3 regions of the Buttiauxella noackiae genome follow, and region 1 is predicted to be linked to each of the others. Evidence: predicted binding sites of a transcription regulator. Region 1 holds the regulator's gene; each other region holds the start of a gene.
The links. Region 1 encodes PhoB, which activates phosphate uptake and scavenging genes when phosphate is short. Its sites were predicted from a motif close to CTGTCATAAAACTGNCNNAT; they were not measured.

Region 1 (5,777 bases):
TTGTGCGGTCAAATTATAGCCAACTGAGTATTATTGATTTACATTTGAGCAAAAAAAACGCAGGCCAGAAAACTGGCCTGCGGAAAGTTATTTTGACACCATTTGAGTAAACTACTCTGTCTGAATCACTTTTTCGCTCACGATAAGACGCTCAGGCAGTACAAAGGAAAATGTTGTTCCTTTACCCAACTGGCTTTCAATGTGCAGGCGTGCGTCGTGGTGGCTCAAAGCATGTTTCACTATCGCAAGCCCCAGCCCGCTACCACCGGTTTGCCGTGAACGCGCTTTATCTACGCGGTAAAAACGCTCAGTCAGGCGCGGAATATGTTCAGCTGAAATGCCAGGCCCCGTATCTTCAACACTAAAACACGCACCACCTGCAATCCGTTTCCAGCTCACCGTAATATATGTGCCCTCTGGCGTATGGTTTACCGCGTTGTAAACGAGGTTCGAAATCGCACTGCGCAATTGTTCTTCATTACCAAACACTTTCAAGGTTGAGTCGATATCAAACTCTAACGTCTGTCTTTGTTGGCTGAGAGTCTGCGCTTCGCGCTCCACCACACGCAACATCAGTGGGACATCAATCTTTTCATTGAGCACCATCGCCGGGGCTGCTTCAATTTTTGACAGTGTCAGAAGTTGCTTAACCAGGCCTTCCATTCGTGAAGTTTGTTCACGCATGGTACCTAGCGCTTTGTCCCGCAATGGCCCTTCAAGCGCCTGATCCTGCATCATTTCCAGGTAACCTTGCAGCACTGTCAATGGTGTCCGCAGTTCATGGCTGACGTTGGCAAAAAAGTTACGGCGCGCCCCTTCAAGCTGGTGCATCTGAGTCACATCACGCGCCACCAACAGCCACTGTTCGTCGCTGTATGGCATTACGCGAAATTCCAGATGACGGCCATTATTGAGCACAAGTGTCAGTGGGCGGGAAAAATCTTTTTGTGACAAATAGCGGGTAAATTCCGGGTATCGCAGCAAATTAAGGATGTTCTGCCCGTTATCGTCCGGCCAGCGCAACCCTAATAACTGTTGAGCAAGACCATTACACCAAAAAATCGTCCCTTCTTCGGTGGTCAGCACAACCGCATCAGGCAATGATTCCGCACCGCTACGAAAGCGCTTAATCAGGTTACCTAACTCTTTGCGGCGTTTTTTATTACGCAACTGCATCTGGTGAAGGCCGTAGAGCAATGGATCCCAACTCCCCCGCCCCGGAGGAGGCGTCATGCTGCGATCAACCCATAACCACCACGATAGACGCAACAAATTCCAGAAATGCCAAACCAGCAGCCCAGTGACCGCCAGTAATAAAAACCAGGGTAAATGACCAAAAATAAGGCCTAAAATGACGGCCGGTATACAACAGAGCACCAGCTCCAGTACCAGCCTTTTCCATGACAACCGTTCCAGCACGCGTCACTCTCCTGATAAGGAATTAAAAGCGGGTTGAGAACCGATAACCCGTACCGCGTACTGTTTGTACCATTCTGTCATGTCCACTGTGTTCGAGTGCTTTGCGTAACCGCCTAATATGTACGTCCACCGTTCGGTCTTCGACATAAACATTGGTGCCCCACACATGGTTAAGCAATTGCTCACGGCTATACACACGCTCCGGGTGCGTCATAAAGAAGTGTAATAACTTAAACTCGGTTGGCCCCATATCCAGTGGGTTTTCGCCAGTCATTACCCGGTGCGATGATGGGTCCAGACTCAGCCCTTGCATCTCAATTACCTCTTCCACCGCCATTGGCGAGATACGCCGCATCACAGCTTTAATTCGCGCCACCAGCTCCTTCGGGGAAAACGGCTTAGTAATATAATCATCGGCCCCAACTTCCAGGCCGCGCACGCGATCTTCTTCTTCCCCACGCGCCGTCAGCATCATCACCGGTATTTCACGGGTTAATGCTTCACGTTTCAGGTGCTTGATAAACTGAATCCCCGAACCACCCGGCAACATCCAATCCAGCAATATCAGGTCAGGAAAGGGTTCAATAAGCAGATTCACTGCACTGTCATAATCTTCCGCTTCTACAGGTTGAAAACCGTTTTGCTCGAGCACAAAGCTCACCATTTCACGGATTGGAGCTTCATCTTCTACGACTAAAATACGCTTCGCCATGATTCGCCCTGCTCAAGGAATAATTATTGTTGTTTCAATGCGGCGCCATTATGCGTCAGATTTATGACAGATTTATGAAAAACATGACCGCCAGATGACCCATCACTTTGAATTATGACACTCAGTTATGCCGTTATTCCGTATCCGCTTTATAATCGCGGCTACGCTTTTGAACCACGGGACAAGTAATGCGCATTATTCACACATCAGACTGGCATCTGGGTCAAAATTTTTATACCAAAAGCCGCGGTCCTGAGCACCAGGCGTTTCTTGAATGGTTGCTGAAAGCCGCAGTCGAGCATGATGTGGATGCCATAATTGTCGCGGGCGATATTTTTGATACCGGCTCGCCACCGAGCTATGCGCGTGAACTATATAACCGCTTTGTGGTGCAACTCCAGGCAACGGGCTGCTCACTCGTGGTGCTGGCCGGAAACCATGACTCCGTCGCGACGCTTAACGAATCCCGCGAACTGATGGCGTGCCTGAATACATATGTTATTGCCAGTGCTCGCCATGATACCAGCCAGCAAGCTATTGTTCTAAAATCCAAAAGTGGTCAACCCGGTGCGATTCTCTGCCCTATTCCATTTTTGCGCCCACGCGATATTCAAAGCAGCCAGGCGGGTTTATCCGGCCATGAAAAACAGCGTTCATTAATGGAAGCCATCAGCGAGCATTATCAACAGTGTTATAGCGCGGCCTGCGATTTACGCGCTGATGCAAAGCTGCCGATTATTGCCACCGGACATTTAACGACGGTCGGCGTGACCAAAAGCGATGCGGTGCGCGACATTTATATCGGCACGCTCGATGCCTTCCCGGCGCAGCACTTCCCGCAGGCGGATTACATCGCGCTGGGCCATATTCACCGTGCGCAATTAATTGGCGGCACTGAACATATCCGTTATAGCGGCTCGCCAATTCCATTAAGTTTTGATGAAACCGGCAAAAGCAAAAGCGTTTATCTGGTGGAATTTGCCGAAGGCAAACTGCATGAAGTCAACGCGCTGAATGTACCCGTCAGCCAGCCGCTGGCGGTGATCAAAGGCTCTCTTAGCGAAATAGAACAACAGCTGACGCAGTGGCGCGATGCCCCCACAGAGCCCAAAGTGTGGCTGGATATTGAAATCGCCACCGATGAATATCTGCATGATATGCAGCGCCATATTCAGCAACTCACTGAAACATTGCCCGTTGAAGTGGTGTTGCTGCGCCGCAGCCGAGAACAGCGTGAACGCGTTATCGCCCAGCAGCACAAAGAAACCCTGAGTGAACTGACGGTGGAAGAAGTTTTTGAGCGCCGCCTGATTCAGGAAGAGACCACGGAAGAACGCGCGCAACGTTTGCGCACTCTGTTTGCCCAGACAGTGGCAAGCCTGCATGACGCGGAGGAACAGGCATGAAAATTCTCAGCCTGCGGTTAAAAAACCTCAACTCCCTGAAAGGGGAATGGAAAATTGATTTCACCAGCGAGCCTTTTGCCAGCAACGGCTTGTTTGCGATTACCGGGCCAACCGGTGCCGGGAAAACCACGCTGCTCGATGCGATCTGCCTCGCGCTTTATCACAAAACTCCGCGCCTCAATACCGTCTCCCAGTCGCAAAATGACCTGATGACGCGGGATACCGCCGAATGCCTGGCGGAAGTGGAGTTTGAAGTCAAAGGCGTGGCGTATCGCGCATTCTGGAGCCAGAATCGTGCGCGCAATGCGGTAAACGGCAATCTGCAAGCTCCGCGCGTGGAGCTGGCCGAAGTCGCCAGCGGCAAAATAGTTGCCGATAAGGTCAAAGATAAGCTCGATCTTACCGCCAAGCTAACCGGGCTGGATTACGACCGTTTTACCCGCTCGATGATGCTTTCCCAGGGCCAGTTCGCCGCGTTTTTAAACGCCGATGCTAATGACCGCGCCTCACTGCTGGAAGAACTCACCGGCACCGAAATCTACGGCACCGTTTCTGCGGCGGTGTTCGAAAATCATAAGAATGTGCGCAGCCAGCTTGAAAACCTGCAAGCCCAGGCCGCAGGTGTCGCGCTGTTAAGCGAAGAGCAGCGCCAGCAGCTTTCCGGGAGTTTGCAGGCACTCACTACAGAAGAAAAAACACGGCTGGCAGAACAGCTCAAACTCCAGCAGCACCAACAATGGCTAAGCCAACTTGCACAGTTTACGCAAAACCATGCGCAATCCGAGCTGGCGCGCAATACGGCCGCACGAGCCATTGAAGAAGCGGCACCTTTATTAGAAAAACTAACGCGCGCGCAGCCAGCGGAGAAACTGCGCCCGGACTGGCAACGCCTGCAAGAGCTCCAGACTACGCTGCAAAAAACCCGCCTCCAGACAGAGGAAGTGAATACTCGCTTACGTCAGGCAACAGTGCGCCGCCAGCAGACTCGGCTAGCCGCCGCAAGCCAGGCAGCAAAACTGACGCAGGAAAACACACAGCTTCAGGAGTGGCTCAAAACGCACGACAGTTATCGCCTGTGGGGAGCGGAATTAGCGGGCTGGCGCATGGCTTTCAGCCAGCAACAGCGCGACACCTCTCAGCTCCAGACTTTGCAGCGCGATATCGAAGCTAACCAGAAAAAACTCGGACTGCTGCCGGTTGTTGAGTTGTCTCTTAATGCAGATGAAGTGAGCGCTCATTTACAAGCGACGATAGCCGCTCGCCCTCTGCGCCAACAGCTCGCCACGCTAAAGCCGCAGCTTTCCTCACTTCTCAAGCGCAAAACGCAGCAGCAGCAAGATATCGCCGTGCTTGAAAAACTGATCGCTCAGGGTGATGCGGAACTGGCACTCAAGCGCCAGCAATATAAAGAACGCCGCCAGCACGAAAGCGATCTGGAAAAAGTGTGCGAGCTGGAAAGACGAATTGTCAGCCTCGAAGCGGAACGCGCCCATTTGCAGCCCGATGAACCCTGCCCGCTGTGTGGCTCCACGCAGCATCCGGCGGTGGCGGATTATCAGGCGATAAAACCGGGTGAAAATCAGCAGCGGCTTGCAACGCTGAAACTTGAAGTGGCAAGCCTTGCGGAAGCGGGCTTTGCGATGAAGGGCCAGCTTGATACCCAACGCAAGCAACGTGAACACCTGATTGCCGCAGCCACGGCGCTGGATGAAGAAGAAACCGCGCTTCGTGCGCGCTGGCAACAATTGTGCGCCAGCTTGCAACTTGCACTGGCGCCAGAAGACGATCTCCAGAACTGGCTGGCAAGCGAAGAACAACGCGAGCAGCAATTGCATCAGCTCACCCAGCGCATCGCCGTGGAAGAGCAACTTGCGCAGGCGCGAGTTCAGCACGACAAACTCGCCGCAGAGATAACATCCCAGCGTGAAGCATTAAACGCCGCGCTCGAAAATGTCGCTTTACAGCATCCGGCGAGTGGCGAAGAAAATAGCTGGCTTGCGGAGCGCCAACAGGAATCACAGCACTGGCAGCAGCGCCACGAACAGCTTCCACACTTGCAGCAGCAATTGACCACGCTGGAAAACATACTCAACGCTTTGATTGACGACGGCAGCGAGCCCGCACCGTTATCCGAAAGCGTACAAATTTCGGCGCTACAAAGCTGGCATAACCTGCACAGCGATTGCATCGCACTGGAAAGCCAGTGGCAGACGTTGCAACAGCAACTCCAGCAGGAAGAA
Region 2 (5,777 bases), on a different contig from region 1:
CCACTACCATCGGCAAACTGGCTCGTCAGTTCCAGCAGGAAGGCAAATCTGTGATGCTGGCGGCGGGTGATACCTTCCGTGCCGCTGCGGTAGAACAACTGCAGGTGTGGGGCGAGCGTAACAATATTCCTGTTATTGCTCAGCACACGGGCGCTGATTCTGCCTCAGTGATTTTCGATGCCATTCAGGCCGCGAAAGCACGTAATGTCGACGTACTTCTGGCTGATACTGCCGGGCGTCTGCAGAACAAAGCGCACCTGATGGAAGAGCTGAAGAAAATCGTCCGCGTAATGAAAAAACTGGACGAAGACGCACCGCATGAGGTTATGCTCACCCTCGATGCCAGCACCGGGCAGAATGCGATTAGCCAGGCTAAATTGTTCCATGAAGCCGTTGGATTGACAGGCATTACGCTTACCAAACTCGATGGTACAGCCAAAGGCGGCGTGATTTTCTCCGTTGCCGATCAGTTTGGTATTCCGATTCGCTATATTGGCGTCGGCGAGCGTATTGAGGACTTGCGTCCGTTTAATGCGGGCGATTTTATTGAGGCACTTTTTGCCCGAGAGGATTAACCATGATTCGCTTTGAACACGTTAGTAAGGCCTATCTCGGTGGGAGACAAGCGTTGCAGGGAGTGACTTTCCATATGCAACCTGGCGAGATGGCTTTTCTGACCGGCCACTCAGGCGCGGGGAAAAGTACCCTGCTCAAGCTTATCTGCGGTATTGAGCGGCCAAGCGCCGGGAAAATTGCTTTTGGCGGCCATGATATTAGCCGCCTTAAGAGCCGCGAAGTGCCGTTCCTGCGTCGCCAGATTGGTATGATCTTCCAGGATCACCATCTGTTGATGGATAGAACCGTATATGACAACGTGGCAATCCCGCTGATCATCGCAGGTGCCAGCGGTGAAGATATTCGCCGTCGCGTTAGTGCGGCACTGGATAAAGTCGGCCTGCTCGATAAAGCGAAGAATTTCCCGATCCAACTCTCTGGTGGTGAACAGCAGCGCGTGGGTATTGCCCGCGCTGTTGTGAACAAGCCCGCTGTATTGCTGGCGGATGAACCAACCGGTAACCTCGATGATGCGCTCTCGGAAGGGATTTTGCGTCTGTTCGAAGAGTTTAACCGGGTGGGGGTAACTGTTTTGATGGCGACGCACGACATGGGGCTGATATCCCGCCGTAATTATCGCATGTTGACGTTAAGTGACGGCCATTTGCATGGAGGCCTGGCAGGTGAATAAACGCAGCGCGCTCAATCACATAAAGCGCTTCAGCAACAAGCTGGATAAAATCAACTCGCTTAATAAGCTAGGGGATTTAGGTCGCTCGGTGAAAAAACGTGGCAAAGGGCCTCAGTCGAAAAGCAAATCTCTAAAAGGTGGCGTGAACGAACAGTTCCGTTACGCCTGGCAGGGCGCTTTACAAGACCTGCGCAGCAAGCCACTAGCCACTTTCCTGACGGTGATGGTTATCGCCATCTCCCTGACGCTGCCTAGCGTGTGCTACATGGTTTACAAGAACGTGAATCAGGCCGCCACGCAGTATTATCCTTCTCCGCAAATCACGGTTTACCTCGATAAAGCGCTGGATGATAACGCCGCACAGCAAGTCGTTGGCGCGATTCAGGCGGAAGAGGGCGTCGATAAAGTTAACTATCTTTCGCGTGACGAAGCCTTAGGCGAGTTCCGCAACTGGTCGGGCTTTGGTGGCGCGTTGGATATGCTGGAAGAAAACCCGCTGCCTGCCGTTGCGGTGGTGAACCCGAAACTTGATTTCCAGACTACAGACCACCTGAATACCTTACGTGACCGCGTAGCCCGTATTAACGGTGTTGATGAAGTGCGTATGGATGATAGCTGGTTTGCGCGCCTGGCTTCGTTGACTGGCCTTGTAGGTCGCGTTGCTGCAATGATTGGTGTGCTGATGGTCGCTGCGGTGTTCCTGGTGATTGGCAACAGCGTGCGTCTGAGCATCTTTGCTCGCCGCGATACCATCAACGTGCAAAAACTGATTGGTGCAACGGATGGATTTATCCTGCGTCCCTTTTTGTACGGTGGCGCATTGTTAGGGTTCAGCGGGGCATTTTTGTCGCTGATTCTCACCGAAATTCTGGTATGGCGGTTATCTTCTGCGGTGACAGAAGTAGCGCAAGTGTTTGGAACTAAATTCGATCTTACGGGCTTAGGCTTCGATGAATGCCTACTGCTGCTGCTGGTTGCCTCCATGAGTGGATGGTTGGCAGCATGGATCGCAACGGTACAACATTTACGTCGTTTTACCCCAGAGTAAAAATTTTTTGGTATACTTGTTCCCTGCTACGAAGTACCCGTCAGCAGGGGACACGCTCCCACCTCGGTATGTGTTTCTCCTGCCCAGTTTCATAGCTCTGTCACATTTTGTGTGTAATATATGCACAGCTTTACAGTGAACTTGTGGATAACGTCACTGTCTGAGTTTACTGTGGATGGTACGGTTTGGCGCTTGACGTGTTGTCAGGTGCAGCATGGTGTAGCAACCTGTACGTTAGTCTTAAGAGAGGGTTTGAATGACCAAAGAAATGCAAAATTTAGCTTTAGCCCCTGTTGGTAACCTGGAATCTTATATCCGGGCCGCTAATTCCTGGCCGATGTTAACGGCTGAGGAAGAGAAGGAGCTGGCTGAAAAGCTGCATTACCAGGGCGATCTGGAAGCAGCGAAAAGGCTGATCCTGTCTCACCTGCGCTTTGTTGTTCATATCGCTCGTAATTACTCGGGCTATGGCTTGCCGCAGGCTGACTTGATTCAGGAAGGCAACATCGGCCTGATGAAGGCTGTACGTCGCTTTAACCCGGAAGTGGGTGTCCGTCTGGTGTCGTTCGCCGTGCACTGGATCAAGGCTGAAATTCACGAATACGTTCTGCGTAACTGGCGTATTGTGAAAGTGGCAACCACTAAAGCACAACGTAAGTTGTTCTTTAACCTGCGTAAAACTAAACAGCGTCTGGGTTGGTTCAACCAGGACGAAGTGGAAATGGTCGCCAACGAGCTGGGTGTTTCCAGCAAAGATGTCCGCGAGATGGAATCTCGTATGGCGGCGCAGGACATGACGTTCGACATGGGCAACGACGACGATTCAGACAGTGCGCCGATGGCTCCTGTGCTGTTCTTGCAGGATAAATCTTCTAACTTTGCTGACGGCATTGAAGACGACAACTGGGAATCGCACGCGGCTGATAAACTCAGCGATGCCATGTTAGGCCTGGATGAACGTAGCCAGGATATTATTCGTGCCCGTTGGCTCGACGAAGAGAATAAGAGCACGCTGCAAGAACTGGCCGATCGTTATGGTGTTTCTGCTGAGCGTGTGCGTCAGCTTGAAAAGAACGCAATGAAAAAACTGCGCATGGCCATCGAAGCGTAAGTTATTCAACAAGACAAAAAAACCGCCTTCCGTGAACTGCACCCAAAAAGTTGGACACCCAACCGAGTAAGGTGCAGTTTTTTATGAGCAAATATTCTCTTAGCTTCAAACTTCAGGTTGTGAAGCACTATCTTTCCGGTCTGGAAGGGTACAAAGCGACAGCAAAGCGTTTTGGTATCGATCACAGTGCCGTTCGTAAGTGGTCTGCCGTCTGGAAGCTTCATGGCGAAGCCGGGCTAACCATACGACGCTTCACCTACTCTCCTGTCTTTAAAGAGTCCGTCATCCTGTATATGCGTGAGCATCGACTGTCTGTTCGCGAAGTTTGTGCAACATTCTCTATTCCTGCCTTTTCCACGGTTTGTGAGTGGGAACGACTGTATGATGAAGGCGGTCTGCAAGCCCTGACAGATAACCGCCGCAGGAAAAAAACGATGCCGGATACCCCTGGAAATAAATCAGTCAACACGCCTCAAACGCCCCTTAACCCGGACGAACGTGAGGAGCTCGAGCAGCTACGCGTCGAAGTGGCTTATCTAAAAAAGCTTCAGGCCTTACTCAGGGAAAAAAACACGCCAGAACGCGGCAGAAAACACAGGTCGTGAATGAGTTAAGGCCGCAGCATCCCCTGGCTCGTCTGTTAAAAGCGGCGGAGCTGGCCAGAAGTACGTTTTACTGGCAGCTGGCTTGCGCGAAAAAACCGGACAAATATGCTGATGATAAGCATCAGATTTTAGCGCTGTTCCATAAGCATAAAGGGCGATATGGCAAAGCTGCGGGTAATGTGCTGAACCGCCAGTTCAGTGCAGACAAACCCAACCAGAAGTGGGTAACAGACGTGACAGAATTTAAAATTGCCGGGGAAAAGCTGTATTTATCCCCGGTCCTTGACCTGTATAACGGTGAAATCGTGGCGTATCAGATGGAGCATCGACCCGTTCTGTCGATGGTGGACGATATGCTGAGTAAGGCGCTGTCGGTTCTGAGTGAAGGTGAATATCCGCTGGTACATTCAGACCAGGGTTGGCAGTATCAGATGGCGCACTATCAGAAGCGACTCAGGGATGCAGGGCTGAAACAGAGTATGTCACGCAAGGGAAACTGCTATGACAATGCGCTGATAGAAAGCTTCTTCGGCACGCTGAAAACGGAATGCCTGTATCTGGAGGAGTATAAAAGCATCAGGGAGTTACGGGATGCTATTGACGAATATATCTACTATTACAACCATGAAAGAATAAAACAGAAACTAAAAGGCCTGAGTCCGGTAGAGTACCGAACCCAGGCCCAGATAGCCGCCTGATATAAACCGTCCAACTTTATGGGGTCAGTTCATCCGGGGCGGTTTTTTTATGCCCGTCACTTTCCTTTCCCATTGTGAAAAAATTGTTATTCCAAAAACCGTAAATTCGGGTATGTTTTTAACTCGGAGTGCGGCGAAGGCACGCGCGGTGTTCTTAAATCAAAAATAAAACCGTGCCAAAACAACACAACAATTATCCATTAGCATTCGAGTTGCAGGACAAAAGGTTTTTACCTTTTGAACAGCGCTTGCGCTGGCCCCAACGGGGCGAGGCTCTGCCGAGTAACGCGGCCAGGGAGCTTATCCCGATGAACTTACTAAGGTAAGTGATTCGGGTAAGTGAGTGCAGCCAACACCCCCTGCAGCTTGAAGGATGATGGGTAAATACCAATCACAACAAGAATGGGGATTCTCAGGATGAAAATGAAGGGCAAAGCGTTATTGGCTGGTTGTATTGCGCTTGCGATGAGCAACGCGGCATTTGCTAAGGATATCAAAGTAGCGGTAGTTGGGGCGATGTCTGGCCCGGTTGCTCAATATGGCGACCAGGAATTTACCGGTGCAGAACAAGCGGTTGCTGATATTAATGCCAAAGGCGGCATCAAAGGCGACAAACTGGTTATCACTAAATACGACGATGCTTGTGACCCGAAACAAGCCGTGGCTGTCGCTAACAAAGTGGTTAACGATGGGATCAAATACGTTATCGGCCACCTGTGTTCCTCTTCCACCCAGCCTGCGTCTGACATCTACGAAGACGAAGGTATTCTGATGATTACCCCTGCGGCAACGGCTCCTGAGCTGACTTCGCGCGGTTATAAACTGACAATGCGTACTACCGGTCTGGACTCCGATCAGGGCCCGACTGCGGCGAAATACATCCTTGAGCATGTAAAACCGAAAAACATCGCGGTAATTCATGACAAACAACAGTATGGCGAAGGCCTGGCGCGCTCCGTTCAGGACAACCTGAAAAAAGGCGGCGCTAACGTGGTGTTCTTTGATGGCATCACCGCAGGCGAGAAAGACTTCTCCACGCTGGTGGCACGCCTGAAGAAAGAGAACATCG
Region 3 (5,777 bases), on a different contig from region 1:
GCGGGAACGACATATACACCGTTAGTGTCTTTGACTTTGGTGGCAAAGTATTCGGAGTCCGTCGCGTCGCTAATTAGTTTCATCTCATCGCGTAGCCACTGGATAGACGCGCCGCCCATAAATACCGCACCTTCCAGTGCATAATTCACTTCACCGCGTGGGCCGCAGGCAATAGTGGTCAGCAGCCCGTGAGTTGATTTCACCGCCTGAGTACCGGTGTTCATCAGCATAAAGCAGCCGGTACCGTAGGTATTTTTCGCCATCCCTTCTTTTACACATAGCTGGCCGAAGAGTGCCGCCTGCTGGTCACCGGCGATCCCGGCGATTGGAATACGCGTACCGCCTTTACCACCGATGTTGGTCTGGCCGTACACTTCGGAAGATTTACGTACTTCTGGCAGCATCGCACGTGGAATATCCAGCGCTTCCAGCATGCGGTCATCCCAGTCCAGACTGTGGATGTTAAAGAGCATGGTTCGTGAGGCGTTTGTGTAATCGGTAACGTGTACGCGCCCCTGGGTCATTTTCCAGATAAGCCAGGTATCGACAGTACCAAACAGCAGTTCGCCACGGCGAGCACGTTCACGTGAGCCTTCTACATGGTCAAGAATCCATTTCACTTTGGTGCCAGAAAAGTATGGGTCAACGACCAGACCTGTGTTGGATTTGATGTACTCTTCCAGGCCATCACGTTTGAGTTTCTCGCAGATTTCAGCGGTACGACGGCACTGCCAGACGATGGCGTTATAAATTGGTTTGCCGGTCTCTTTTTCCCAGACAATAGCGGTTTCACGCTGGTTGGTGATACCAATTGCGGCGATTTGGTCTGAGTTAATATCGGCTTTAGCCAGCACTTCTACAAGCGTGGAGCTTTGTGTTGCCCAGATCTCCATTGGGTCGTGTTCTACCCATCCTGCTTTTGGATAGATTTGCTGAAACTCGCGCTGTGAAACGCTAACTACGTTGGCATCATGATCCAGGACGACGGCGCGGGAGCTGGTTGTACCCTGATCGAGTGCGACAATATATTTTTTTTCGTGGGTCATAATTTTGTCCTGAAGTCAGTCTTACAAAGAAGCATTTTGTTGAGTGGATGCGCTGGATTTTTCTTCATCTGCAACACAAACATCGCAAGGTAAATGGTGGCCAATCAGCTTGCGGTAACCAAAGGCACCTAACGCCGCACCTACAATCGGGCCAAATACTGGCACCAGGAAGTAAGGAATATCACGGCCACCGGTAAAGGCGACATCGCCCCAGCCAGCTAACCAGGCGAAAAGTTTCGGGCCAAAGTCACGTGCTGGATTCATCGCAAATCCGGTCAATGGCCCCATTGAGGCACCAATTACCGCAATCAATAAGCCAATCAGCAATGGTGCTAACGGGCCACGTGGGATGCCGTTGCCATCGTCAGTCAGCGCCAGAATAACGCCCATCAGAATGGCGGTGATCACCATCTCTACGGCAAAGGCCTGTACCAGATTGATGTGTGGGTTAGGGTAGGTTGAGAAGATACCTGCCAAATCCAGGCTTTCCACACTGCCACGTACCATGTGGTGCGTCTGCTCGTAATCGAGGAATAAATTGTAATACAGGCCGTAGACCAAAGCTGCGGCACAGAACGCACCTGCAACTTGCGAAAGAATAAACGGCACCACTTTACGTTTATCGAAGCAGGCGAACAGGCAAAGTGCGATAGTCACCGCCGGGTTAAGATGCGCACCGGAAACGCCTGCGGTCAGGTAGATAGCCATAGCCACTCCCAAACCCCAGATGATACTGATTTCCCACTGCCCGAAACTTGCGCCCGCGACTTTTAAGGCGGCGACACATCCGACACCAAAGAAAATCAACAACGCGGTACCCATGAACTCGGCGATGCACTGACCTTTCAAAGTTGATGGAGCTGTCTGACTCATAGTAGGGTCCTGAAGGCAAAATTAATGATTATTGTTTGTTCGGGCTTCCCTGCCGCGCAGGTGCCATGTAGGCATAGTGTTAATTTATCGTTAACGAACATAAACGAGAAATATCGAACTTTAAAATTGTGTTGTTCGTCATAAAAATGAGCGATTACGCGCTAAATTGTGCGCATTATCACCCAGAAAAGACAACGCAAACGCTCATGGAAGTAATCAATGCGTTAACAAATAGTGATTTTAGCGCTCCAGGTCATTCGGCATATGCTGAAAAACGTTATGTTATGCAAAGAGCGCTTGAACTCGCTGGACACGGCTACTCACGCTACTTACAATCGAGACACGCTGCGTGGAGCGCATATATTCATAAGGTGTCATCGGGAATATCCGGGACGGGGATTTAGAAATCCATCAACGCCTTGCAATTCAGAAGAGGTTCAGAAATGTCATTTGAAGTGTTTGAGAAACTGGAAGCAAAAGTACAGCAGGCGATTGACACCATTACCCTGCTGCAAATGGAAATTGAAGAGCTGAAAGAGACCAACAATAATTTGTCTCAGCAAGTTCAGCAATCTCAGAGCAACCATGAAGAATTAGTGCGCGAAAACAATTCTCTGAAAGAACAACAGCACGTGTGGCAGGATCGTCTGCATGCCTTGCTGGGTAAAATGGAAGAAGTCTAAATACCCGTCATACTTCGAGCCGCAGGGGCGTTGGCTGCACTCAAAAACCCCAGTCACTTACTCAAGTAAGCTCCTGGGGATTTGCTCCCTTGCCGCCTAACTGTAACTCGAATTATTTTGGTTATTGTTTTCTTTAGAAGAAGAACGGGCGCCCAAGGGCGCCCGTTTTGTTATTCGATTGGGTTATTCAATATCGAGGGGATCTTCGGAAAGGATAATGCCGGTGTTATCTGCATACAGATGGTCGCCGGAGAAGAATGTCACGCCACCAAAGTTAACGCGCACATCACTTTCGCCAATGCCAACTCCTGCTGAACCTACCGGAATAGCGGCAATTGCCTGAATACCAATATCCAGCTCTTCCAGGTCGTCGACCTGGCGTACTGCACCGTATACCACGATGCCTTCCCACTCATTTTGAGTCGCCAGACGGGCAAGTTCTGCATCAATCAAAGCACGGCGAACAGAGCCGCCACCATCGATTACCAGCACTCGGCCACGGCCATTTTGTTCGAGCAGATCATACAACAATCCGTTGTCCTCGAAACATTTCACCGTGATGATTTGCCCGCCAAAGGACGACCGCCCACCGAAGTTGGAAAACAGCGGTTCAACGACGTTGACATCTTCCTGATAGATGTCGCAAAGCTCGGAAGTATCATATTTCATAGGATTAAGATTCTGTTGCTGCACGAGTTGTCAGTATATCGCTTAATCCTAACTGTTGGCAAAATCATCAATTGTTAATTGATATTTGTCAGCTAAAACGACACCGTACTGAGCACAACTCCTACCGCAAACAACAAGTTAGTGAGTAATGCGGCTTTAACCGTTCGTTCAAGCATTGGGCGCATGGCGACCGGCTCCATCTCACTGAGCACGAAACGCGTCTGTTTAATCAGTAGCGGTGCTGCGAGCACAAATAGCCATCCCCAGAGGCTTTGCAACCAAACCAGGTTAAATACCGCCAGGCACGCCAGCGCCCCAATCAACAGGCAAGCATGATAGCGACGGGCAAGCATCGGACCCAGGCGCACAGCCAGTGTGTTCTTACCGTTCTCACGGTCGCTGTCGATATCACGTAAGTTATTGATGTTCAGCACAGCTGTTGCCAGTAATCCACAAGCCGTCGCGGGTAAAAACACTAACGGGGCCAAAGCATGAGCCTGGAGATACCAGGTGCCAGCCACACTTAGCCAGCCAAAGAATACCAGTACTGAAATGTCCCCAAGACCCATGTAACCATACGGACGAGTTCCGACGGTGTAGGTAATAGCCGCGATGATAGCCAGCAAACCGAGGACCAGGAAACCGAGGAAATCTGCCAGCGTACGGCAAGCAACCGCGACCAGCGCCAGGCCAGAAATACAGATTAATACTACTGTGATAACCAGCGCCTTTTTCATCTGCGCCTGGGTAATCACCCCTTTTTGCATTCCGCGCAATGGCCCGATTCTGTCTTCTTTGTCGCTGCCTTTTACCGCATCACCGTAGTCATTCGCCAGGTTTGAGAGGATTTGCAGTAACCCGGCAGTCAGCAGTGCCAGCAGTGCAATAGCGGGGTTGAACACGCCTTGCCAGAAAGCCAACGCGGATCCACAGACGATAGAGGCAAATGCCAGTGGTAATGTGCGTGGGCGCAAGCTTTCAAGCCAGGCTTGAGTCGTGCTTACAGAGTGCGATTCGCTCATAGTTCTCTCTGTTAGATATAAAAAAATGGAGGGCATAAGCCCTCCATTTCAAATGAAGAAAATACGTTGAGCGGGATTATAGGATAAAACGGCTCAAGTCTTCATCTGCTACCAACTCATCCAGATGTTTGCTGACATATTCGCCGTCAATCAGAATGGATTGGCCGTTCATTTCGCTGGCATCGTAAGAGATGTCTTCGACCAGGCGTTCTAACACAGTGTGCAGACGACGCGCACCGATGTTTTCGGTGGACTCGTTCACTTGCCATGCGGCCTGAGCAATACGGCGAATACCGTCTTCGGTGAAGTCGATATTCACGCCTTCGGTGCCCAATAGTGCTTTGTACTGCACGGTGATAGACGCGTTTGGCTCAGTCAGAATGCGCTCGAAATCTTCAACAGTCAGTGCCTGAAGTTCCACGCGAATTGGCAGACGCCCCTGTAATTCTGGGATCAGGTCTGACGGACTTGCGACCTGGAAGGCGCCAGATGCGATAAACAGAATGTGGTCAGTTTTGACCATACCGTGTTTAGTCGAAACGGTGCAGCCTTCAACCAGTGGCAGTAAATCACGCTGAACACCTTCGCGGGAAACGTCCGGGCCGGAGCTGTTGCCACCGCGCTTACAGATTTTGTCGATCTCATCGATAAACACGATGCCGTGTTGCTCGACGGCATCAATGGCGTCTTGCTTCAGTTCTTCCGGATTCACAAGCTTCGCCGCTTCTTCTTCAATCAGAAGTTTCATCGCGTCTTTGATTTTCAGCTTGCGTGGTTTTTGCTTCTGGCCGCCCAGATTCTGGAACATAGACTGCAACTGGCTAGTCATCTCTTCCATGCCAGGAGGAGCCATGATTTCAACACCCATCGGTGCCGCAGCCAGGTCGATTTCAATTTCTTTATCGTCTAACTGCCCTTCGCGTAATTTTTTACGGAAAGACTGACGCGCTGCAGATGGCTCTGGTGCCGTTTCGTTTTGGCCCCAGTTGTTTTTAGCCGGCGGGATCAGCACATCAAGAATGCGCTCTTCTGCCATTTCTTCGGCACGGTAGCGGTTTTTCTCGATGGATTGCAGGCGAACCATTTTCATTGCAGAATCAGTCAGATCGCGGATGATAGAATCCACTTCTTTACCAACATAGCCAACTTCGGTGAATTTGGTCGCTTCAACTTTAATGAAAGGTGCGTTAGCAAGTTTTGCCAGGCGACGAGCGATTTCGGTTTTACCCACGCCAGTTGGGCCGATCATCAGAATGTTTTTTGGCGTAACTTCATGACGCAGCTCTTCATCAAGCTGCATACGGCGCCAGCGGTTACGTAGCGCAATCGCCACGGAACGCTTGGCATTGTCCTGGCCAATGATGTGTTTGTTCAGTTCGCTGACAATTTCGCGAGGAGTCATTTCAGACATGGGGATTCCTTACGCCTTAGACGCTAATTCTTCAATAGTATGGAAATGGTTGGTGTAGATGCAGATATCACCG

Region 2: a site for PhoB is predicted at 2,381-2,400, ahead of rpoH (RNA polymerase sigma factor RpoH). Genes of this name have one in related genera too.
Region 3: a site for PhoB is predicted at 2,055-2,074, ahead of IX31_RS20180 (MIP/aquaporin family protein). Genes of this name have one in related genera too.

What each region holds. Positions count from the first base shown of each region.
Region 1 covers NZ_JPRU01000002.1:449,719-455,495, reverse strand. The annotation lists gene phoR (phosphate regulon sensor histidine kinase PhoR) at 112-1,419, opposite strand; gene phoB (phosphate response regulator transcription factor PhoB) at 1,442-2,131, opposite strand; gene sbcD (exonuclease subunit SbcD) at 2,320-3,537, shown strand; gene sbcC (exonuclease subunit SbcC) at 3,534-5,777, shown strand, end outside.
Region 2 covers NZ_JPRU01000003.1:229,686-235,462, reverse strand. The annotation lists gene ftsY (signal recognition particle-docking protein FtsY) at 1-575, shown strand, start outside; gene ftsE (cell division ATP-binding protein FtsE) at 578-1,246, shown strand; gene ftsX (permease-like cell division protein FtsX) at 1,239-2,294, shown strand; gene rpoH (RNA polymerase sigma factor RpoH) at 2,551-3,405, shown strand; partial or broken gene IX31_RS22960 (IS3 family transposase) at 3,489-4,708, shown strand; gene IX31_RS16930 (branched-chain amino acid ABC transporter substrate-binding protein) at 5,126-5,777, shown strand, end outside.
Region 3 covers NZ_JPRU01000006.1:44,161-49,937, reverse strand. The annotation lists gene glpK (glycerol kinase GlpK) at 1-1,046, opposite strand, end outside; gene IX31_RS20180 (MIP/aquaporin family protein) at 1,068-1,919, opposite strand; gene zapB (septal ring assembly protein ZapB) at 2,363-2,602, shown strand; gene rraA (ribonuclease E activity regulator RraA) at 2,786-3,271, opposite strand; gene menA (1,4-dihydroxy-2-naphthoate polyprenyltransferase) at 3,364-4,293, opposite strand; gene hslU (HslU--HslV peptidase ATPase subunit) at 4,370-5,704, opposite strand; gene hslV (ATP-dependent protease subunit HslV) at 5,714-5,777, opposite strand, start outside.